DNA from 3 places in the Anaerobacillus sp. ABR4_321 genome. Region 3 is predicted to be linked to each of the others. Evidence: riboswitches for the same ligand, from Rfam matches in the RefSeq annotation. Region 3 holds a riboswitch; each other region holds the start of a gene.
What was found. A riboswitch is a leader RNA that binds a small molecule or an ion and turns the genes downstream of it on or off. The one in region 3 is predicted to bind cyclic di-GMP.

Region 1: another riboswitch for cyclic di-GMP. It lies ahead of sinI (DNA-binding anti-repressor SinI); the one in region 3 lies ahead of ACXADT_RS13715 (anti-repressor SinI family protein).
Region 2: another riboswitch for cyclic di-GMP. It lies ahead of ACXADT_RS22550 (hypothetical protein); the one in region 3 lies ahead of ACXADT_RS13715 (anti-repressor SinI family protein).

What each region holds. Positions count from the first base shown of each region.
Region 1 is NZ_JBSWTK010000001.1:929,958-937,663, reverse strand. It holds gene ACXADT_RS05125 (alpha amylase N-terminal ig-like domain-containing protein) at 1-568, opposite strand, end outside; partial or broken gene gloA2 (SMU1112c/YaeR family gloxylase I-like metalloprotein) at 740-1,126, opposite strand; gene ACXADT_RS05115 (SDR family oxidoreductase) at 1,176-1,943, opposite strand; cyclic di-GMP riboswitch class I at 2,157-2,253, shown strand; gene sinI (DNA-binding anti-repressor SinI) at 2,274-2,393, shown strand; gene ACXADT_RS05105 (helix-turn-helix domain-containing protein) at 2,525-2,860, shown strand; gene ACXADT_RS05100 (DUF5658 family protein) at 2,904-3,221, opposite strand; gene ACXADT_RS05095 (hypothetical protein) at 3,218-3,481, opposite strand; gene ACXADT_RS05090 (anti-repressor SinI family protein) at 3,494-3,616, opposite strand; gene ACXADT_RS05085 (helix-turn-helix domain-containing protein) at 3,905-4,237, shown strand; gene ACXADT_RS05080 (hypothetical protein) at 4,277-4,450, opposite strand; gene fabZ (3-hydroxyacyl-ACP dehydratase FabZ) at 4,647-5,069, opposite strand; gene ACXADT_RS05070 (DNA-directed RNA polymerase subunit beta) at 5,088-5,366, opposite strand; gene mreB (rod shape-determining protein) at 5,418-6,419, opposite strand; gene spoIIID (sporulation transcriptional regulator SpoIIID) at 6,555-6,827, opposite strand; gene ACXADT_RS05055 (sodium:solute symporter family protein) at 7,343-7,706, opposite strand, start outside.
Region 2 is NZ_JBSWTK010000012.1:146,779-154,484, forward strand. It holds gene ACXADT_RS22530 (hypothetical protein) at 500-1,432, opposite strand; gene ACXADT_RS22535 (hypothetical protein) at 1,521-1,697, opposite strand; gene ACXADT_RS22540 (hypothetical protein) at 1,694-2,098, opposite strand; gene ACXADT_RS22545 (hypothetical protein) at 2,095-2,628, opposite strand; gene ACXADT_RS22550 (hypothetical protein) at 2,994-3,374, opposite strand; cyclic di-GMP riboswitch class II at 3,721-3,804, opposite strand; gene ACXADT_RS22555 (helix-turn-helix domain-containing protein) at 3,816-4,073, opposite strand; gene ACXADT_RS22560 (HNH endonuclease) at 4,537-5,484, shown strand; gene ACXADT_RS22565 (hypothetical protein) at 5,665-5,895, opposite strand; gene ACXADT_RS22570 (GNAT family N-acetyltransferase) at 6,010-6,477, opposite strand; gene ACXADT_RS22575 (alpha/beta fold hydrolase) at 6,587-7,423, opposite strand; gene ACXADT_RS22580 (hypothetical protein) at 7,531-7,706, opposite strand, start outside.
Region 3 is NZ_JBSWTK010000001.1:2,638,446-2,646,151, reverse strand. It holds gene ACXADT_RS13740 (Crp/Fnr family transcriptional regulator) at 1-36, opposite strand, end outside; gene ACXADT_RS13735 (glutaredoxin family protein) at 146-388, shown strand; gene ACXADT_RS13730 (SGNH/GDSL hydrolase family protein) at 432-1,046, shown strand; gene ACXADT_RS13725 (thioredoxin family protein) at 1,129-1,443, shown strand; gene ACXADT_RS13720 (hypothetical protein) at 1,479-1,709, opposite strand; cyclic di-GMP riboswitch class I at 1,919-2,009, shown strand; gene ACXADT_RS13715 (anti-repressor SinI family protein) at 2,036-2,197, shown strand; gene ACXADT_RS13710 (glycine--tRNA ligase) at 2,579-3,961, shown strand; gene ACXADT_RS13705 (HAD-IA family hydrolase) at 4,020-4,586, shown strand; gene ACXADT_RS13700 (MFS transporter) at 4,619-6,013, shown strand; gene gltC (glutamate biosynthesis transcriptional regulator GltC) at 6,469-7,374, opposite strand; gene gltB (glutamate synthase large subunit) at 7,551-7,706, shown strand, end outside.

The DNA of each region.
Region 1 (7,706 bases), 1.7 Mb from region 3:
CTTTCCCATAGCTTTCCCCCCAAGATTGATTGATCGCAATCTTGTATTCATACTTACCAGCAGGAAGCTCTGCCGTAAATTCATAGAATCCATTCCCTTTGTCTTCCATGATCGTTTCAGATGCATCAGGCTTCCAATCAGCTTCTGCACCTAGCTCATCTTGGAGATCACCGACTAGTGTAACGGTACGTTTCGCATCCGCATCGCCGATTTGAAATTCGCTGTTTTCTCCTCCATTAGAATTGAGAGGATCCTTCATCCATTCACCATCGACGATAAACTTGTACTGGTGCATTCCGTTCGATAGATCATCGACTTTAAGGCTCCAGACATCTCCCTCACCTTTCGTCATCTCAAGAGCGCCGTTTTCCCAATCCGTAAAATCACCAGCGACTTTGACAGACGTCTTGCTACCGTCTCCCTGATAGTTGAACGTTGCGCTCGATCCTTCGATTACCGGACTCGTAAGCGTTGCAGCTTCGACACCCGGCATTGCTCCTGCCAGCAACTGCAACACGAGTACGATTGCTAGCGACAAAGAAAGCCGTTTTCGATTACGCCGTTTCATCGATATCCCCCTTTAATTTAAATCTACAGTTTGTGAAACCGTTTGCACAAAAACGTTAGTGAAATCGATTGCGCAAAGTTGCACAAAAACCATCTCACTAAATAAGCAAACGCTTTCAAACTTATGATGCCACAGGTTTGGCAGGTAATCAACTCCTTTTGGTTAAATGTGCTAATTTTCATACATTTCGATAGGTAATTCGTCTGGATCTTGAAAAAAGGTGAACCGCTTCCCTGTTAACTCGTCTACTCTAATTTCTTCAACGCTAGTGACACCTTTCCTTCTAAGCTCCTGTGCAGCCTATTCGATGTCGTCCACTTCAAATGCAATATGCCGAAGTCCACGTGCTTCCGGATAGCTTGGGCGCAGAGGAGCGGAATTGAAGGAGAACAGTTCGATTCGCGTATGCTCTCCAACCGCTAGATCAAGTTTGTATGACTCTCTTTCGTTCCGGTACGTTTCTTCTAATACCGTTAATCCCAGTACATTCACATAAAAATCTTTCGAGCGTTGATAATCTGAACATATGATGGCAACATGGTGTACCTTTTTAAACATCTTCAATCACCTCTATACCAACTTAGCGACGGTTCGTTCTTACGTCAAGCTACAGAAGTGACTCAGCTCCATCAACGTACATCGCTGTTCCCGTCACATGACTCGATGCATCTGAAATGAGAAAATAAACGACATCAGCGACTTGTTCAGGCTTTCCTGCTTTTTCTTCTAACGGGTGGCTACCTTCTGGATACTCTACAGGTATTTCAATTTCTTTAACACTTTCCTTTTGATCCGTATTTTCATCGATATTGGTTTCGATCGCTCCAGGACAAATCGCGTTCACTCTTATGTTATAGTTCGCTAGTTCAAGCGCAGCCATCTTCATAAACGCAACTTGCCCTGCCTTCGATGTGCTGTATGCAGACATCCCGAAGTTCGAGAACGTTCGATTTCCATTGATCGAACTTGTGATGACCATACTCCCTCCGTTCTTCTTCATATATGGAACAGTATGCTTCACCATGAGAAACGTACTTCTCAAGTTCGTTTGAATCGTTTGATCCCAATTGTCTACACTCATTTCTTCAATCGGTTGAAGCGTCCCGTTGATTCCAGCATTGTTAAAGAGATAATCGATCGCACCAGTTTTTTCGCTTACTTCTTGAAGCTTACTGACAACCTGGTCTTCATCAGACACATCGACTTCATATGCGAACGCATCACCGCCTAGGGAGATGATCTCCTCTTTTACTTCTTCTGCACGACTTTCTTCTACATCGAACAAACAAACTGTGATGCCTTCCTTTGCGAACCGCTTTGCAGCTGCTGCTCCAATACCAGATCCGCCACCTGTAATCACCGCAATTTTCTTCATGAATATCCCTCCTCGTCTTCCTTCTATACCCATTCTTTCGGTGGGTCAGTCTAAAAACATCACTAGTGTTCTTTCGTGTTTCAACGGTACTTTTTAAGAAATGACAAAAAAAGTTGTTTTAGCTTCCAAAAAACAACAAATTTCTTAAAACATTCATACTATGATAAGAATATGACATTATCCGTATACATAGTTCTAAAGTAGTGGATATCCTCCAGTAAAAGGCAACCTACTTTGAAAAAAGTAGATCGCAAAGTTATCAGATCTAAGGGAGTCTGTATATGATTCCTAAGATGGCTGAACTACCTGGAACTTAAAGGAGGAGTGAGGATGAAAACAAATGAAAAAGTAAGGCTTGATGATGAGTGGGTATTCCTAATCCTTTCTGCCAAGGAATTAGGTTTATCAGTAGAAGAGGTGAAAGCTTTTATTAGAAAGGAAAAAAAGTAAAAGACTCTAGGGAGTGGAGAGTGGAGAGTGAGTAGTGAGCGATTGCCGCTTTTGTTCTATTTACGGAACATAACCATACTGATATAATACTTAGTATCTGAGAGTGACGTAGAAGTATGGGAGGGTAAGACATGATAGGAGAGCAAGTAAAGAAGTATCGATTACGTAAAGGCCTCTCACTTTCTGAATTAGCTGAACGCGCTAGTGTAGCAAAATCCTATTTGAGTTCAATTGAACGAAACATACAATCTAACCCTTCTATTCAGTTTTTGGAGAAGATTTCAGGAGTATTAGATGTTTCTGTAGAGGTACTTCTTCAGGGAGATAACCTCATTCATCAAAGTGAATTGGATTCAGAGTGGAGAAAACTTGTTAAAGAAGCGATGAATTCTGGTATTAGTAAAGAACAGTTTAAGGAATTCCTTGAATTTAACAAGTGGCGTGCAAAGCAAGGAAGCGACAAATAATCGATTCATACGGGAGCCTCAAGCGAAGGCTCTTTTTACTATATCAAAGTAAAAAGAGCCAGTAAGAGTGATAAATTATTAATGCAGTATAAAGTACTGTTGCAACGATCAACAGTACTCTTACTAACCGCGATTGGAATTTAATCTTTATGCTCCCTATAAACACAAGTAAAATGGACAATGTTATTTTAAAACCTAAAAAGACAAATGGATGAATCGTAAATAATAAGTTCATCAGTGGATTTGCCTCTTCTATCACGTTGTTCTGTACGCCCCAGTATGTAATGACGCCATCGATGGCATTACAGGATGCCAAATAGTACATGGTGGATTGAACAAAAGGTTGCGAAAATCTACTCATTCCAAGTTCGAGGATATAACCTGATTCTTAATGATCTCTCTTAATTCGTTATAAAGTTTCCGCTCGTCCTCAAATAGCCATCTTCTATTATCCTCATGTAATTCGAGCTCCTTAATCTTGTTAAGAATAAAGTCTAAGTCACAGCGCCCTTTGTATTCATCATTAATATAAAGCTTGCCGGCCCTTTCATCGAGTGCAACAACCTTGATTCTCTTTCCCGTGATGTAGGATACAAACGTGCGATCTCCTAGCTTAATCATCTTAATTCCCCCTTATTTTTTTGAGGAATTATCCAGGAATTGTCTAATCTCTTCTTTGCTAAGCCCTAACTTTTTTGCTTTTGAAATAAGGGTGATCCACTCTAAGTCTAATTTTTCTCCACCATACGCCCTCATGTTTTACCTCCTTACTTTTTTCTCCATAAACCGACATTATAAAGAACATATTGTTCTTTATTTAGAATATAACTCTAATATAAGCCTACCGGAAAGAATATAAAAGACTGAAAATTCTTTATTTTAATTGTAATTTAGAACAAATTCTGTAATTTACTAATTTATACTTTATTTTTCTTATAATTCCATTTATTATGCATTATTTTGAGACTTTTGTTCTGTTTACAGAACATTACGTTCTTGATAAGATAATAATATACAAATACTAATAAAGTTGAGGTATTGGGGATGATAGGTGAAAAAATTAAGCTTTATCGAAATCGCATGGGGCTTTCATTAACTGAACTAGCGAAGCGAGCTAACGTAGCAAAATCATACCTCAGCTCGATCGAACGCAACCAGCAGGCGAACCCATCCATACAATTTCTCGAAAAAATTGCTACTGTATTAAAGGTGCCTATGGATGTGTTCATTCAAGATGGTGAATTCGAAGGCAGAGAGTCCAATCTGGACCCAGAATGGCAGTTGTTGATCGAAGAAGCGATGCGGTCTGGCATCACGAAAGAAGACTTTGAGGAATTTCTCGAGTTTAGGAAGTGGCAATTAAACAAGAAAGACTAATGAAAAACTCCCGCCTGGAGTGGACGGGAGTTTAACAACTTATTCAGCAGAATTCTCAGAGTTAGTGGATCCGTTGTTCGAAGCAGGTTCTTCCGTATTACTTCCGTTATTGGTCGTATTATTGTTTCCTTCTTCTTCTCCACCGCTACAAGCAGTGATGAGCATAACAGCTAGAAACGAAGTTGCAATTTTGGCCATGAATTTCTTATTCATTATCAAAATTCCTCCCTAACCAAGTTTGACCGCGGCTACTGAATAAGCGGTTGACCAAATCATAACAACAAAATTCTCCCATGTGTGGCAATTAACAGAGTCTCAATAAAGCCTTTAAATGCTTAACAAAATCGCACAACGTTTTTACAATTGAACTAAAAAAAGCACCTCGAAATTCGAGATGCTTGAAAGATCGTTATTTGAGGGCAAACATGATTTCCGCTTCCGCAGCAACTTCACCATCGACCGTCGCTGTCGCTTTTCCTTTGCCCATAGGTCCTTTAATACGGATGATCTCAACTTCTAAGCGGAGCTGATCACCTGGCTTAACTTGTCTCTTAAAGCGGCATTTATCGATGCCTGTAAAGAAAGCAAGCTTCCCTTGGTTCTCTTCCTTCTTAAGCATAGCAACCGCACCTACCTGCGCAAGTGCTTCTACAATTAAAACACCTGGCATGACAGGGTAATCAGGAAAGTGACCGTTGAAAAATTCTTCGTTGGCTGTAACGTTTTTAATTCCGATCGCTCTCACTTCTTCCTCTACTTCAACGATCTTGTCGACAAGTAGAAAAGGATAGCGATGTGGAATGATCGATTTGATATCTTGAATGTCCATCATCACGAGTGCTCCCTTCTTTTACTCCGTTTCTTTCTTAACAATATCAGAGATCTTCACCCAGGTCTCTTTTTTGAAAATGTCTCCCGGGCTCCCTTCTCCGATGACCCCGTATCCAATCATAGCTCCTGCAGCCAGTGAAAAGGCAAGAAGCAGTACAACGAGAATAAGGCGCAGCCAAATCGGGATCAACCGAATTCTAGGCATACGCTCTTTTATTTTCTTATTCTTTGTCTTTTTCTCCTCATCATTCATGTTGATTTCTGAGGTTTCATTTACGTTTTCATGGTTGTTCGCCATCATGATAACACCCTTACGAATAGTTTCCGTTACCTAAGAACTTCCGATAAGTTAGACTAGTTTCTTTTTAGCGATTTTGTCCATATGTTCTAGCATTAAGCCTGTCCCTTTTGCAACGCAGCTCATTGGTTCTTCAGCAACTAATACAGGAACCATCAATTCTTCAGCAAACAATTGATCGATTCCATGAAGAAGCGCGCCTCCACCTGTCATGATTACGCCGCGATCGATGATATCTGCCGAAAGTTCAGGAGGAGTACGTTCAAGAACGCTTTTCGCTGCCATCACCATATGAGAGATCGGTTCTTGTAACGCCTGCTGAATTTCATCAGATTTCACTGTGATGGTTCTAGGAAGTCCAGTAACCATGTCACGTCCGCGTATGTCGAGCTCTTCTTTCCGACCACCTGGAAATACCGTTGCAACATTGATCTTGATCTGTTCTGCCGTTCGTTCACCGATCAATAGCTTGTACTCTTTCTTGATATAGTCTAAGATCTCGTAATCGAACTTGTCCCCTGCCATCTTAATGGAAGAGGCGGTGACGATATCGCCCATCGATAGTACTGCGATATCAGTCGTCCCACCGCCTATATCCACTACCATATTTCCGCTCGGTTGGAAGATATCCATTCCAGCACCAATTGCGGCAACCTTTGGCTCTTCTTCTAGGAAAATTTGTTTCCCACCGCTTTTTTCAGCAGCTTCTTTGATCGCTTTTTTCTCAACCGATGTGATGTTAGTCGGTGTACAAATTAAAATACGCGGCTTCGATAAAAAGCTTTTCACATTGATCTTGTTCAAGAAATGTCTAAGCATCACTTCTGTAATATCGAAGTCAGCGATGACCCCATCCTTCAATGGACGGGTAGGAACGATGTTTCCAGGCGTCCGGCCTACCATCTGCCTTGCTTCTTCACCTACGGCAAGTGCTTTACCCGTTGTGGTGTCGATCGCTACAACAGAAGGCTCATCAAGGACAATCCCTTTTCCCTTTAAATAAATCAGTACGTTCGCAGTACCTAAGTCAATCCCTATATCACGTGATAACATGATCTATCCTCCCTGTGTTCAATCACTCATCTATAGTTCCATTCCTAGTATGTATAGAGTTCATATCCATTAGTATATTGTATCACAAAAGTGAACATGGAAGAAAAAGATTTAGAAAAAATTGTCGTTTTTCACCTATTTTACAGCTTCTTCCTTCTCAGTATCCTTTCTATATTTTATTCTAGTCGCTTCCCCGCCTCGAAGGTGTCGTATCGATTTATGATACTCAAGAATTTCTTTCACCTCGTTGGCCAGGTCAGGATTGATTTCTGGGAGTCTTTCAGTAAGGTCTTTATGGACGGTGCTTTTTGACACTCCAAATTCTTTGGCGATCACCCTCACCGTTTTCTTCGTCTCCACGATGTAATTTCCAATCTTGATGGTTCGCTCTTTGATGTAATCGTGCACACCACTCGCCTCCCTAAATTGGATGTGAGAGATGCGAAATGAGACTGATAAAGTGATCATGCTACGAAGCTCAAGTCATCAAGTCGATCTACATGATGTCAGGAGAATTGTGTACAAGAATACTTCGAAGCCTTACCACAACTTCTCACCTCTGCCCCTCATTTACTAAGTTTTGTAACATTTTATTAGGGGTTGGATAGTTATATACCAAAAAGTCAAGAGGGACAAGTGATTTTATTAAATTTTATTTAAAATAATAGCCATTATCTGTGAGTAGTGGTTGATATACGCTGCAGGTGCTCGCTTTAGCTCGGTGGGCGTTGAGCCACCTGCGAAGACCTATGCGCCTCTGGGGTATCACCTGTCCCACTAGTCCCGCAGAAGGCGAGCACCTTCCGCTCAAATCAACTTTGAAGTATCGTATTAACAAGTTTTCTTCAATCTTCTAAGCACATCTATAGAAAAGATAATAAAAATAAAAAGCCCCGGATACCATGGTATCCGGGGCTAGCACGTTAAATGACTTCATCATCTTTCCATACTTCGCCATCTTTGTACTTCAATTGTTCAGGGTATCTTAGGTCCAACACCTCTTCTTGCGTTTTCTGTGATGGTGGGGCTGTGCTTAGTGAAACAATGATATTCGTTAAGAAAGCAGCTACCGCGCCGAACACGCCTGCTCCTGTGTCGATGATTCCAAATACTGTAACTCCACCAAACTTCGCTAGGAAGATATAAGTTAAGGTTACGAGAAGGCCCACAATCATTCCAGAAATAACTCCATATGCATTTGCACGTTTCCACCATACTCCTAATATGAGCGCAGGGAAGAACGTACCAGAAGCGAGCGCAAACGCCCAGGCAACGATTTGAGTGATT
Region 2 (7,706 bases), on a different contig from region 3:
TGGGGGAGTACCTCTGCCTATGGTCCGAAAATAGAATCTGCTTTTGATTGGCGGCTTCACCAAGTGGACCTTAATGATATGGTTTAACTTTTGTTCAAAAGTTTTCTTTTCTATTGTTTTCATAATCCCTCGTTGGTATCGACTCATGACCGGAGTTTCAGCCGCAGCATCACTCATAACTATATGAATTTCTCGTTTTAATAAGTGTGCAGGTAACCGCTCGATCATTTGCCATACCAATGTCAGAACTAATGAACTATCTTTACCCCCGCTGAAAGAAACTGACCACTGTTGTGAGTTATCCTCCAGATATTGTTCCTTTAAAAAATCTTTGATCTCATCAAATTCCTGAAATACATTCACTTTAGAATATCGTTCTTCCCATTCCTTTAATTTCGCTTCATTCATATCTTTGTCCAAACGCATAGAAAAAGAGATAGGGGCGTCCACCCGCTATCTCAATTCATCTAGCGGAGGACTACCCTCCCTTATTTTATTGTTATGCTCTCATGCGATTTTGAGCAGCCTGCATGTTTCTTCTTTGAAATGTCTCTAGTGTTCTTCTTTCAGTATCTAGATCCATCACAACAAATTGAAGGCTGATATCTTTAACCGTTTTAAATTGTTCGATTTCATTCTTCGTTATTGTCCCACGAGATATGAAATATTGAACTTTTTCATGATTGGGTTTACCGTATTCAATCAGAAGGTCACTACCCAGTTCATCATACATAGCTCGAACATCATATAAAGGGTCATTATTAATCAATGAAACCGAACCATATTGATGCGTCAGCTTCTTGTTTTCTTTTAATTCTTTACAAGCTATCATTTCTTCTTTTAGCTTTTCGTAACGATACTTGTAATTGGTGTGCTTCGCTTCTAACGTACTGAATGAAAAAGCTAATTCTTCCGTGCTCCAACCTGTACTCTTTAACTCAGGAACCTTGTTTAACTCCTTCCCCCATTTATTGAAAGAAGGCTTTACATATTGAGTAGGCTCCAGCTGATAAGCTATTATTTGTTCCAAGATAAGCGACTCTTTTCTAACCTTTTTATGGTCCACCTCAACAATATGAGCTAATAAGCCAAGATCATCGAGATACGTATTCAAACCAATTAGATCGGTCTCGCTTCTCTTTTTCGGAACGAATTTAGCCACAAGATTTACATCATTGAAAACATGTCTTCTATCTTCTGACGCTTGAAGCTTTGTTTGTAATGTATCTTTCACCTGTTTTAAATGGTTCTCATACAGTTTTAATGTTGGATATGTCCCATCCTCTAAGAATGACGACATCATTTCAGCTGCAGTTCGAATAGGCTCAAATAATGCTTTTTCCGTTCTGGAGCATTTCTTGCATCTCTTTAGGTCGAATTCAGGTCGGCCGCTTTGATAAATACAATTCTCACAACTTCTTGCTACTGTCATAATTCTCATTCCTCTCAATATGCACTCCCCACCTAGTACCAGGGGAGCAAAAATTTCACTCCCCACTAGGAAGGGACATACTGTAGAGCTATAGATTTAGTTGTTTGTTCATAATTAACGTCATAAGTACTCTCTTAGCAACATCTGGTTTCAATCGATCAATGATGGTAAATACCTCAAATTCAGTCTCAGCAGATAGAATTTTTCTGTAAATCTTTGAGGATTCTTTATCAATCATTGAAAGAGAGGATTTACGTTTATTCATGAAATCTTCTCCCCTCTAGCGATGTATTTTACTGATAAGTTCTGAAGGTTTTTCTTCTTATACCGTTCCTTTACGAAGGTAATAGCTGAATTGCTATCTATGGCCTCCATGTTGTAAAGAATCGGTATATCGTCTAGAGAAAATGTTACTCTGAACAAATACTTCTGAGGCTCCCGCTCACCATCAAAGAATTCATTTGAAGGCAAGACGGACTGAATACAATCCGTTTTAAGGATAATTGGAGGCGTATATTCATTCTCCTGAACGATTAAATAAGCCGGAAAGCCCAAGAGCACTTGAAACAGAAATACGTTTCCCTCAGCAATCACTTCCCCATTTTTCAAAACACTCTTCTCTGCGACTGTAAACTTGGAAGTCTTAGTGTAGAAATCAAACGTCATACGGCTACACCTTCTTCGACATATGAAAACAGATCGTGTTCAGCAGGCTTCAACTCTTCCTTAACTGTTTCGATTTCTTTCAAACTAGCTAATAGATTTAGTTGTTTTCCCTTAGAACTTCTAAGTTGAAGTGTTACCACGTCATTCACTACCACGATGCCAATAGGACCCTTCTTAAAAATGCCCTTGGAATCAACAGTAGAAAATGACGAGCGGGACATAAAATCTTTAATCCAGTCACGCGTTTTTAACGTAGAGTGTGAAAGTGAAAACTCTATCCCTGTGATTGAAGGATTAATCCAACTTAGCGCAAAATCGTAAAGAAATATTGCACCATCAATAGATCCGTTAAAACAAACGCGATACCCCTTCATACTCGTCCTAGATTGATTTTTGAATGGTTCAATCCGGAAAACATGGCCATCCAGATACCATTCAAATCCCTCTTCTTTCTTAGTAAAATGCAGTCCTTTCACGCCTTTCCATAATTCCTCTGGTGTAATTGGAGCAAAACATGTGACTTTAAACATGTTGATTCCTCCTCATCTGACAATTGCTCACGCTCATAAATTCATTAATAAATAAATCCATTCAGAACATCCTCTCAATTAAGTTTTTTAACTCCACCCATTAATTGCTCTTACATTGAAGATTCAACTAAGTTTCTTACACATCACCTCCCTTGAAACGCAAAAAAAGCCTTTAGGCGAGGTTTTTGCACACAAAAAGTGTGCAAATTCCAAGCCCAAAGGCTTCTGTTATAATAGTCGTTTTACCTGCGGATCTCGAATGAGATCGCTCCAAAAAGAAAAATAAAGTCTTGATGACTAAATTATACCATTGGGTAATACCGACTACAACGTTATTGTGTTTGATTTAAGACTATACAGTGCTATTAATTTAGTGAATCTAACACTTCTTTATTTACATCAAATAAGTTATCTTTATAATTTTTAAGTATCATATCTACTTGTTCTTTTGTTAATTTGTATTCTTCTTTAATTGTATCTTCTGCATGAAGAGCTTCCACAAAAGATTTAGAAACGTCTTTAGTATCTAACTCTCTGGAATCTGAACTTAATACTTCATTTTGAGTAATAAGATTTCTTCCCTCTACTCGATTGTACTCCATAGCTAGAGTTACCATCTCAACATAAAGGTTTGGCTCAAGTAAAAAGTATGTACGGGTAAATGTATATTGATGATCTAAATTAATGAAAAAAGATTTTGTATTAGTATCATTGCTTTTATTAGACATAAAGTTTTTAGATAACATTAGAAACACCTCTTAATAGATAGGAAGTCTATCTAAATTTTTTTGTTTAACTATAAATATCCTTCATTTGTAATTATCATAGTATATAATTATTGAATTTATTGTAGAATTCCAAGATATAACTAAAGGTTTTTTAGACAAATTATTTCTATAACTTACATGATTCGATAAAATTCTACAAAGTTAAGTTTAATACAAATAAACAAAGAATGTTAGTTTATTCAAGGAAATAAGGACTTATGAGCTAAATAAAATCTAACTTTACTATATTACCCATATCAGACTGGTTAAAACTTCTAATTTATACAGAAAAAAGCCTTATATATTTAACAGTCTAAGTTGTCAAACATACTAAGGCCGGTTGCACTAGTTGCTCATCTATTTCTAAGTGCCCAGATAGAGAAATAAAGTCATAGCAATCCTTATATGTATTATTTTTTTCTAATTATCGAAATCCAAAAGATCTACGATTCTTACATCTAAACTTTTCGATATTTTATGTATGTTTACAAGGGTAATATTCCGATACCCTCTTTCCAATTCACTTATGTAGGTTCGATGCATACCAGTATTGAATGCGAGTTCTTCCTGAGAAATCTTTTGTAAAAGACGATAATATCGTACTCGAGAACCAAATAACTGTTTGACGCTCTTTTTGTCCTCTTTAAAACAAATTATAAGCCTCCTCCTTTTTATTATCTACCGCATAAAGTAGACATTTTCAAATGACATAAGATAATTTATGGCTTTCTTTTAAATATTATTAGGTAACTTATATTAGTAACAGGAAAAACATTAAAATAATAAAGGGTTACGTCATTTCGCAAAACTTTATGACCATAAAACCAGAAGTATATTTACATAAAGAGGTTTTTTTATGGGTCTAAAGTTAGTTAAAAAGTAAGATTAGTTTAATTTAATTTTACTATAAATTCCTAAAAACGCTATAGCAAACTCCAAAATTTTCCTAATATGATTAATATAATAAATAACTTTAAATCAAATCTATTAATATAGACATACAGAGTAATAAGAATATGAAATGCCAATTATATAAGGGAAATATCTATTTAAAATAATTAATTTTTCTGAAAATTAGCATTTAGCTGAATTGTGTGTATAATATTTTTGGATATACAAAAAATGTAAAGTGAGGTTCGACATGAAATTCAAACAATTTTTTAGCTTATTTATTGTTGCTTCTATTTTGTTTGCGTACATTGCTCCAGAGTTTGCACAAGCAGCTACCGAATCCGATAGCTATAGTCAGTACATTATTATTGAGAGTGATGATGAGGAAGTTTTCGTCTGTGACCCAGACTATGTTGAGGAAACCGTTCCACCAGTTTCTGATCAGCCTAATCCCGATGAAGAACCATTCCCAGTAGATTCGACTGTAATTGATAATCAAAAACCATTACCTGGTATTCCACTACCAACTGACCCAACTGTTAGAACTTTCTCTGTTAGCGAACCTTCAGAGTTTAATTCTGTTGAAGTACTAACTTCAGATGACGGTTGTAATTACGTCGAAGAGTATATTGAGCATGCAAATTATGATAATAGTATTCCTTATTCTTCAATCGTAGAAACAGAAATTGATGAAGAGTTCGATGACATCAATGTAGTTATTAAAGGCGATCAATTACAACTTTGGTTTCTATTACCGGTTATTACTCCAATTGTTGCTAGGGTTGGGGGAAGATTAGTAGTTAAACAGTTCTTGAAAAGCTCTACAAGAAATATTGTTATTAGAAACGGACATTTAGCAGGGAAAAAACATCCTGTTTCTAAAGTTTCTTTCACTTCCCAAGGGTTTCCAAACTTTGTTGAGAAGTATTCAATGACACTACCAAAGAGATTATTAAAATCATCTAACAGTACTCAATTTGCACATGCAAATAAAGCGTTGAAAAGTAAGATTAATAGTAGTTCAAGCACCAGGAATAAATTCACTTCTAATCAAATTAAGGATATACAAAATGGAAAGACACCAAGAGGTTATACTTGGCATCATCATGAAAAAAGAGGAAGAATGGAGCTAGTAAACTCCTGGGAACATGCCAAAACTGGTCACACTGGTGGTAAATCCATTTGGGGTAAAAATTAGACTTGTAAGAAAAAAGCTTGGAAACTTCCAATAACGTGTTCTGTTTTGAAGTTCAAAACCACAAATGTTCAATTGAATGGTAGTCTAATACGCGATACAACAAATAAAAAGACAAAAAACGGTCAGAGGCAGTAGCCGCTAACCGTTTTTTTGTGAATAGATTGTTCAAGCAAAGCTCCCTTAATTTCTCTTTCCTAACAATAAATAAATTAATACCCCACTAAAAGTGAACATAGCCGTTCCAGCAAAAACCTTTGCATTTGAAACACCAAATTCGAGAGTATCCTCAGTCCTCTGTTTAATCTCAATTACTGTCCACCAGTTGTTAATTGAAGATTCATATATTGCAAAGTAAAGCCAAATTAAATAGCTGAAGAATAAAATTAATATAACACCTAAGCTTCTTTGCATCATATCTCCTTTTACATAAAGACATTACTATTAGAACTAATACCTATTCTATTAATTAACAAAAGAAGAGCGTAATCCTTTTAGATCATCGCTCCCTTTTCTTGAGTAAGAGAGTTATAAAAACCCCTTCATCCTAATTACTTTTCCATCCAACTCTTGTCCTATCTCTTCCATACCAAGTTTTTGATAAAACTTCAGAGCAGAGGTATTAGTAGGTGACACTCTTAAATGAAACTCATTATGGTTTTGACTTTTAAAAAAGCTGGATGCGTATTTGTGTAGTTCCTTCCCTATACCATTTCCGCGGATCTCTGGAACTAAGTAATAAAGATTTACATAACCGATTTTTCTATCTTTGTATTCTTTTATAGTTAATTCTAGTTGTCCAATTAGTCTATTATCCTTTTCTACCAAAACGAACCCATCTGGAAAGTCTTTTACCATTATCTCTAACCAATTCAAGTATTTCTTTTCATCTCCAAAACCCGATGCATTCCCAAAACTAGCTGCAAAGGAGTCTTTACGAAAACCAATTGCAACTTCACTATGTTTATTTATATCGATAGTGATAAAGCGCAACAAATTGATTCACTCCTTATCTAAGAAAACTGTTATGTATTTAAGGTAAAGAACAGTAATCCTTTTTAGGTCAACGCTCCGATATAATTGAATAAGCATCAAATCATAACTATTAATTTTGGTTTTCTATTTCCATTAGATGGAGCCGTACTTCTTTTAGAAACTTTTCTTCCTCTTCAACGTGAGCATAATGTGAAGAATGTTGAAATACGATATGTTTGTTATTTGATATCCCCTCAGAAAACTTTTCAGATTGACCTACTGAAATCCCATCATATCTACCGCTAGTAATTAAAACTGGGCAACCAATTCTTTCTAATTCACTTGTAGAATCATAATGGTACATTTGAGGATTCAATTTTGAGTTCCAAATCAACTCGTTAGTTCTATGATCTTTATCTGTAAGAGCTTCTAATAAATAGTTAGGATAAGGAACTCTACAATAATTTGAGTTGTATGTACTCGTTTTTCTCCCATTTCCTTCAGGACTACTTTTCTCCACCTTTTTTCTTTCTTCTAAGCAATTTTGGAAATCTACTACTCCACTATGTAAAATTAAACTTTTTGTTTCATTAGGATGTTTTAATGCGGTTTGAACAGCTAATATTGAGCCCCAAGAATGTCCAAGCAAATGGTAATTCTCTATATTTAATCTCTTAATTAAATACTCGAACTGGTCTATAAATACGGATAAGGTCAACGAGTTTAGATTATTTGACCTTGTGGATTTTCCACTCCCGATTTGGTCATATACGAGAACTGGTCTATCCTTTGCTAGTTTTAATAATGGGGTCAGTGTAGTAAATGATAGCCCTGGTCCTCCTGCAAGTAACACTAATGGCGTCTTATCATTATTACCTTTAGGACGGTGAAGTTCATAGTAAGTAGTGACTTTTCCATTCTTAATAAAATCATTTTCTTTTTGTATTTCCGCAGTTTCGCCGTACATAAAAGTTAATCCCCCCTTACCTTCAGCTAATAGTGGTTGTTCAAATTGAAGTGATTTGTTCTTCGGAATAAAAGACTAAAGGTATTTCTGATATGCTCCGAGTTAATTTAATAAGAAGTGTAGTTTACTCTGCTTTTGAATAGGAACAAAACCCACCATAATAACAGAAACAAATAACCTATACTTGTGAAATATGACCATAAAGCACCTTGTTGTAATTGACTAACTAAATGTTCAAACTCATTTATTCCTTCTGCTCTACCAATACTATTTATAAAACCAA
Region 3 (7,706 bases):
TAAGTTTATCTGGGAAAGCATCGTCAATTTATCCATAAGATCACCTTCAGTTCTTAAATCAAGTCATTTTCACGAGTAAGATAGCTTACATTATCATAAATCGTATACCGTTATACTCTAATTGTTAGGAGGGTACTTGTCTAACATGGAACATATTCGATTATACACGATAACAAGTTGCATTGAATGTGAGAAAACAAAAAGACTCCTTAAGCAGTCAGGTATTTCCTTTGATGAAGTGAATGTCCTTGAACAGCCAGAAAGACAAGAAGATCTCTATCAATTGGCCGGAGAATTCCTTGTACCGCTGCTTGTCTATAACAATAAAGTCTGCTCTGAGTTCACTTTAATACAGAATCACTCGAATGTTGAGATGAACTTTTTATAGGTGCGATGAATATAGTAAATCATCTTTGGAAAGAGGTGATGGTTTGTCGCATCTTCTTTATTCGGCTATTGGAGATTCTATTACATTAGGTACAGGCACAATCCTTTTTTCACCGACTTTTCCAGATTACTATCGTTCGGCTATCTTTGATAAGTTAGAAGAAAATGTTCTCCTAACAAAATATGCAAGAAATGGAGCAACTACTCGCGACGTTAGAGACTGGCTAGAGCAATCGTTACCGATCGAACATGCCAATGTTATTACGATTACGGCCGGTGGAAATGATTTGATCGATGCAGCTGAAGAGTTTGCTATAAATAAGGAAGAAGCTGTTTTCCAGAAAGCGCTCGAAGAATGCTGTACAAACATGAATTGGATTGTAAGCCACCTATCGATGACAGTAAAGAAGCCTGCTATGATTCGAATCGTTAATTTGTATAATCCTTATCCTCATCTTTCATTCGCAAAAGATTGGGTCAATCGATTTAATCAAAATCTAGTAACATGTACAAAGAATAATGATGTAAAAGTGGCAGATGCTTATCGTTTGTTTGAGGGCAATGAAGAACGGCTTTTGTCCTTTGATGGCATACACCCTAATGAATGTGGCCACATGGTTATTTCTGGAGCACTCGTTAACACTGGTATCTCTTTATAGAAAACTGTAATCACAATTACAGACAAATGATCTTATTGTAAGTTATACTAGCCTATAGTAACGAGTAAAGGAGAAGATTTACATGCAACAAATCGAATCAAAACAATCTTATGATAATCTAATCAATGATTCTAAAGTGACGATATTAAAATACGAAGCGAATTGGTGCCCGGACTGTAAACGCCTTGACTTATTTATCGACGATATCATCAAAGAACATAGCGATAAACAATGGGCACAAATTGATATTGAGCAATTCCCTGAAATAACAGAGGAAAATGAAGTGATGGGTATTCCAAGTCTCCTCGTTTATAAAGATGGAAAAAAAGTTGGGCATCTTCATAGTGCCAACACAAAGAATCCAGATCAAGTAAAAGATTACTTATCTGACTTTTAATAAACAGCCTGTCGAGGCAATCTCGACGGGCTGTTTTAATTTTTTGTCAAGATATACTCGACCGTTCCGTCCTGTAATGAATGTACATGTGATATGACATAACCGATGCTGAGGTATGTCGATAATGCTTCACTGCAAAGATGACTTACAGGTTCTGTAGGTGCATGGAGACTAGGATAAAATCCTACAACTTTGTTTAAGGGAGTACACCTTAGTAAAACGACGTGAGTGCCTTGCCATGCGGTTCCAATCTGATTTCGTTCCATTCGATTCCCTCCCTGATCAAGCTTTAGCAAGATCATACATGATTAGTTTATGATGCAGAAGATAAAGTGTTAGAATCGATACAAAATATATTGAATTATTGCTAAAATATAGTATAATTGTATAAACTATTAAACTTTCTCATTTTTTAGTCCCTTTTACTATTGATTTAGCACTGCCGTTACATTGTAGTGCGTGTCTGTTCTAACTCTCCAGAAAAAGGCAAACCATTCTAAAGAATGGGACGCAAAGACACAGGTCTAATGTTGAGAACATTCAACGATGACGGCTGGTCCTCCTGGAAATATCAAAGGAGGAGAGGGTGGCCATGATTAAAACCAGGCCAGAACAAGCACTTGATCAAGAGTGGGTAATGCTGATGAAAGTTGCACGAGAAATCGGGTTGAAAAAAGATGAAATCCGAGCATTTCTCGACCGCAAAAAAGATCCAACACCTGTGCGTATACAAAAACGGAGGGCTATCGATTGATAGCTCTTTTTTTAGAAGTAAAGAATCTGATGTGTGTAAACAGTTAGGCAAGTGGGTAGTCTATGAATACTGAGTAGATTGCGCTTGACTTTAAGTGAAACTTTTTTGTATCATATGTGATATCAATTACATATATAAGCTAACAACTGTGAAGGACAGATAGTAGCTAGGTAACCCTTTTTATAGAGATTCGGGGACGGTGGAAGCCCGAAAAAGGTCTAGTGAAACGGCGGTCTGGAGTTGATACCGTAAAGTGGATGTGTTCTTTCACATCAACTGGGGTGGAACCGCGGGTGCATACGCTCTCGTCCCCGGACAAATTTTTGTCCGAGGACGGGAGCTTTTTATGTTGTTAGACAATGATAAAAAGGAGAGATTTAGATGAGTATTTCGATGGAACAAATCGTTGCCATTTCAAAGCACAGAGGATTTATTTTCGCTGGTTCCGATATTTACGGAGGTTTAGCGAACACTTGGGATTACGGTCCATTAGGTGTAGAACTTAAGAACAACATCAAAGCAGCGTGGTGGAAGAAGTTCGTACAGGAGTCTCCTCACAATAGCGGACTGGATGCGGCAATCTTGATGAACCCTAAAACTTGGGTTGCATCTGGTCACCTAGGAAATTTCAACGACCCATTGATTGATTGTAAGAGCTGTAAAACACGTCATCGTGCAGATAAGCTGATTGAAGATGCACTTTCTGAAGAAGGCAACGAAATGATTGCTGACGGATTATCGTTTGAAGAGATGGAGCGGTTGATTGAAAATCATAACATTAAGTGCCCAGAGTGTGACAGTCAAGACTTTACAGAGATTCGTCAATTTGACCTCATGTTTAAAACACAGCAAGGGGTAACGACTTCAAGTACAAGCGACATTTATCTTCGCCCTGAAACAGCACAAGGTATTTTCGTGAACTTTAAAAACGTGCAGCGTTCGATGAGAAAGAAAGTGCCATTCGGAATTGCACAAGTCGGAAAAAGCTTTAGAAATGAGATTACACCTGGTAACTTTACATTCCGTACGCGTGAATTTGAGCAAATGGAGTTAGAATTCTTCTGTAAACCTGGAGATGAACTAGAATGGCACCAGTATTGGAAAGATTTCTGTAAGAACTGGCTATTGAATCTTGGCGTTGATCAAGATAATATCCGCCTTCGTGAGCACGCTGAAGATGAGCTCTCTCATTATAGTAATGCAACTACAGATATCGAGTACAAATTCCCATTCGGTTGGGGTGAACTATGGGGAGTTGCTTCAAGAACAGATTATGATTTGAAAAAGCACATGGAACATTCGAACGAAGACTTTACGTACCACGATCAGCAAACAGGCGAGCGCTATGTTCCTTATTGCATCGAACCATCATTAGGGGCAGACCGCGTTACACTAGCATTCTTAATCGAAGCGTACGAAGAGCAAGAATTAGAAGATGGCACGTCTCGTAGTGTCATGCATTTTCATCCTGCTTTAGCACCGTTTAAAGCAGCAGTATTGCCACTTTCAAAGAAATTATCGGATGAAGCTAGGGAAGTTCACGCTGAACTTGCGAAGTATTTCATGGTGGATTACGATGAAGCTGGATCGATCGGTAAACGTTACCGCAGACACGATGAAGTAGGTACACCATTTGCGATTACGTTCGATTTTGATTCCCTTGAAGATAAGCAAGTAACTGTACGAGACCGAGATACAATGGAACAACAAAGAATGCCAATCTCTGAACTAAAGAACTTTTTAGAGGAAAAAACTCAGTTTTAATGAAAGAGCCGCTCGATCGAGCGGCTTTTCTTTAGGATTAACGTAAAGGAGTGAAGTCGTGAAGATTTTATGGGATTTTGATGGCACGTTATTCGATACGTATCCAGCTTTTGTTAGTATTATGAAACGGTTTGTTCCTGAACATGTTTCAAATGAAGAGATATTGAAAGAGTTAAAAGTTTCATTTCGGCATGCAACAAATGTATTTGGATTAACAATGGAACAAGTTGAAGAATTCAGAGTGTTAGATAACGCCCTTTCTCCTGATAAGAAGCCTCCTTTTGAAGGTGTTACGGAAATTCTGAACAAATCAGACCTTAATGTCATCATGACTCACAAACCAAGGGAAGAAGTCATCACCATTCTTCAGCATTTTAATATGGAGCATCTTTTTGCCGATCTTGTAGCAGGCGATGATGGATATCCAAGAAAACCAGACGCAGCTTCTTATCGTTATTTACATAACAAGCATGAAATAGATTTAGCAGTGGGTGACCGTTTATTAGATATCATTCCAGCGAAAGAAGTTGGGATGAAAACATGTTTATTTCAAAATACTGCAGATGGAGCAGACTTTTATGTAGAAGATTACAAACAACTCAAGCAATTATTGTGGTCTAAGTAGACCAAATATTGTTCTCAAGGGAGTGGACCATGATGGGTAAGCAACAACGTTTTCTCCTTCTAACATTCCTCCTAGGAGTATTCTTAGGCGCATTAGACTCAGGTGTGATTTCCCCTGCTTTAACCACATTGGTTAAAGAACTCGATATCGATTTGAAATTTACTGTATGGGTCGTTACGATCTACACCCTTGTTTACGCAGTCAGTATGCCGATTATCGGTAAACTGGCAGATCTTTATGGTAGGAAGCGAATATTCCTTGTTGGGATATTCCTGTTAGCTCTCGGTTCTCTTATTGCAGGTATAAGTGGGTCACTTCTACAGCTTTTAACAGGAAGAGCGATTCAAGCAGCAGGAGCTGGAGGTATTATTCCTATTGCAAACGCTGTTATCGGGAGTAGTTTTCCTAAAGAGAAGAGAGGAATGGCGCTTGGATTGATAGGAGCCATGTTCGGAATCGCTTCTATTCTCGGACCTGCTGTAGGAGGATTTTTAGTGGCTCACGTAAGCTGGCGATGGATTTTCTTCATGAATATCCCCATTGCTTTCATCATCTTTCTTATGGCATTAAAGCTGCCGTTAGAAGAACAAAAGGGGTACCGTTCGAGGCTTGATTGGAAAGGAGCTCTTTTCCTATCCGTCATTATTGTTTCGTTATTACTCGGATTGACAAATTTGGATACGAATAACCTTATCGGATCTTTTACAACGTTAACAGTATGGCCGTTATTACTCTTTAGTATTGTTTTAGTTTATCCTTTCTTAACGATAGAAGCTTCGCATAGTGATCCAATCATCAACATTTCATATTTCCGTAATCGAAATATTGTCTTAGCGTTGTTAATCTCAACGATTACCGGAATAGGGATCATAAGCATGATCTTTATCCCTTCTTTTTCAGAGCTGCTTTTGGGGCTTTCAACCGGAAGAGGGGGGTATGTCATGGTTATCCTAGCTCTTGCTTCTGGATTCGCTGCACCGATCGGAGGTGTTTTACTCGATAAATGGGGAGCGAAACAAGTTGTGCTCACTGGCTTTAGTTTGAGTTTAATAGGGGCACTCATTTTTAGTTTCCTAGCAAACGGATGGCTAATGCTTATCATAGGTATGATTTTTTCTGGGGTCGGCATAGGATTTACAATGGGTACTCCTCTTAACTACATTATGTTTGAGCTCACGTCAGAGAAAGAAGCAGGTGCAAGTCAATCTCTCGTTAGTTTGTTCCGTTCGATCGGAACATCGCTTGGTCCAGTGATATTAGCAGGGTTCATTGCAGTTTCAGCAAGTGATAAAACGATTGTTTCCATAGAAAAAAGTATAGTACTAGCCGGGTATGAGAGAATGTACCTAGCAAGCGTAGTAATATTTCTGCTTGGAATGATACTAGCGTTTTTCTTAACGTTACCGTCTAAGACTAGAGAGTATTAAAATCAATATAAAGGTGTTGTAAGATAAAAATCTGTAATTTGATTGCTAATAGATAAAAAGGGATGAGACCTCAAGTCTCATCCTTTTAGTGTAGAGAAAGCCTCGGTATTGTGATAAGAATAGACGATCATCTCCGTTTCAATTGTAGGTGAAGGATAAATGGAAGATAAGAATCCCCATATTCGTCTGTTAAACCATTGGTCGGGATATTCGTAGTGAATTAAATCTCATCAAGTAAGAGAGACGATCGCGGACTCCAGCGGTCGTACGGGCGGCCGAGACCGGGGTGTGGGTTTCACCTCGGGCTTGGACGTTCGTCCGCTGAAAGCGTGCAATCGACTACGGCATAGGGAGCACACCGATTATTGTCATAGGTTTCTCGATTACCAAAGGATGAGACTACATGGTCTCATCCTTTTTCTATTTGATGGTGCAATATGTATCCGATGTCCTATTTATTGGCCAAAGCGGTTAAGAACTTCATAAAAATGGGTAAGAAATTCAAAAAACTTCCTTTCGGATGGAGCGAGATCTCTTCCGACTGGAATAATTACCCCAACTGTTCTCGTTACATTGGGCTCGGATAGTTCAATCTTGACCGTTTCCGGGGGTAATTGTTCAGAAAGCGTGATTTCAGGCAGCAAGCTCACTCCGAGACCTGCCGCAACAAGGCCTTTAATCGTATCGATGTCTTCCCCTTCAAACGCGATACGTGGTTTAAAGCCCACTTGCTGACATGCTGAAGTAACGAGATGATGTAACGCATATCCAGAACGAAACAGTACAAAAGGATCGTTCTTCAGTTGGCCGAGCCTGACCATTGGATTGTCAGCTAACGGATGATTAAACGGAAGGAGGGCGAGAAGCTTCTCTGTAAAGAATATATGACCTTCTACATCTGTACGATCTTTCGGGACAGGAGAGACGAAAGCTAGATCGATTTCGCCTTTACTGACTGCCTCAGTTAATTCTTGTAAGGAACCTTGACGAAGTTGAAACCCAACGCTTGGATGCTCATTCCTAAATGCAGAAATTACAGTGGGGAGGGTTTTTGCTGCAAGACTGTTTGGAAATCCCACACGAATGGTTCCAGTTTCGGGGTTTAAATATTCATGAACAGCTTGTGTCGCTCTTTCAATTTCTGCAATAGCAGTCTCAGCATGATCTTTAAAAATGTGTCCTACTTGCGTCAACTTTACGTTTCTTCCTTCACGAAAGAACAGCTGAACACCAAGTTCTGATTCTAGGTTTGAAATCTGTCTACTTACAGCTGACTGTGCAACATGAAGTGAGGTAGCAGCTTCTGTTACATGTTCTCGTCTAGCCACTTCCATAAAGTAATATAGCTGCCGTAACTCCATATTATGCAACCCTTTCTTTAATTCATATCATTATTAGATTGATTATATCTAAATTATATATTGAAAGCATGAGTCCATGCAACGTACAATAAATGTAGAATATTTAAACAATTAAGACGTTATGGCGGTAAAGAGATAAACCATGGCGATTTGTGATAAGAGCGAGGAGTGGGATTATGGTTAGAAGTAACTTTCCGGAAAAGCAAGGATTGTACGATCCGATTCATGAACATGACGCATGTGGTATCGGACTCATTGCAGATATGAATAATGAGCCGGCGCACAGCATCATCGAAAAAGGAATTTATATGCTACGCCAGCTAGATCACCGC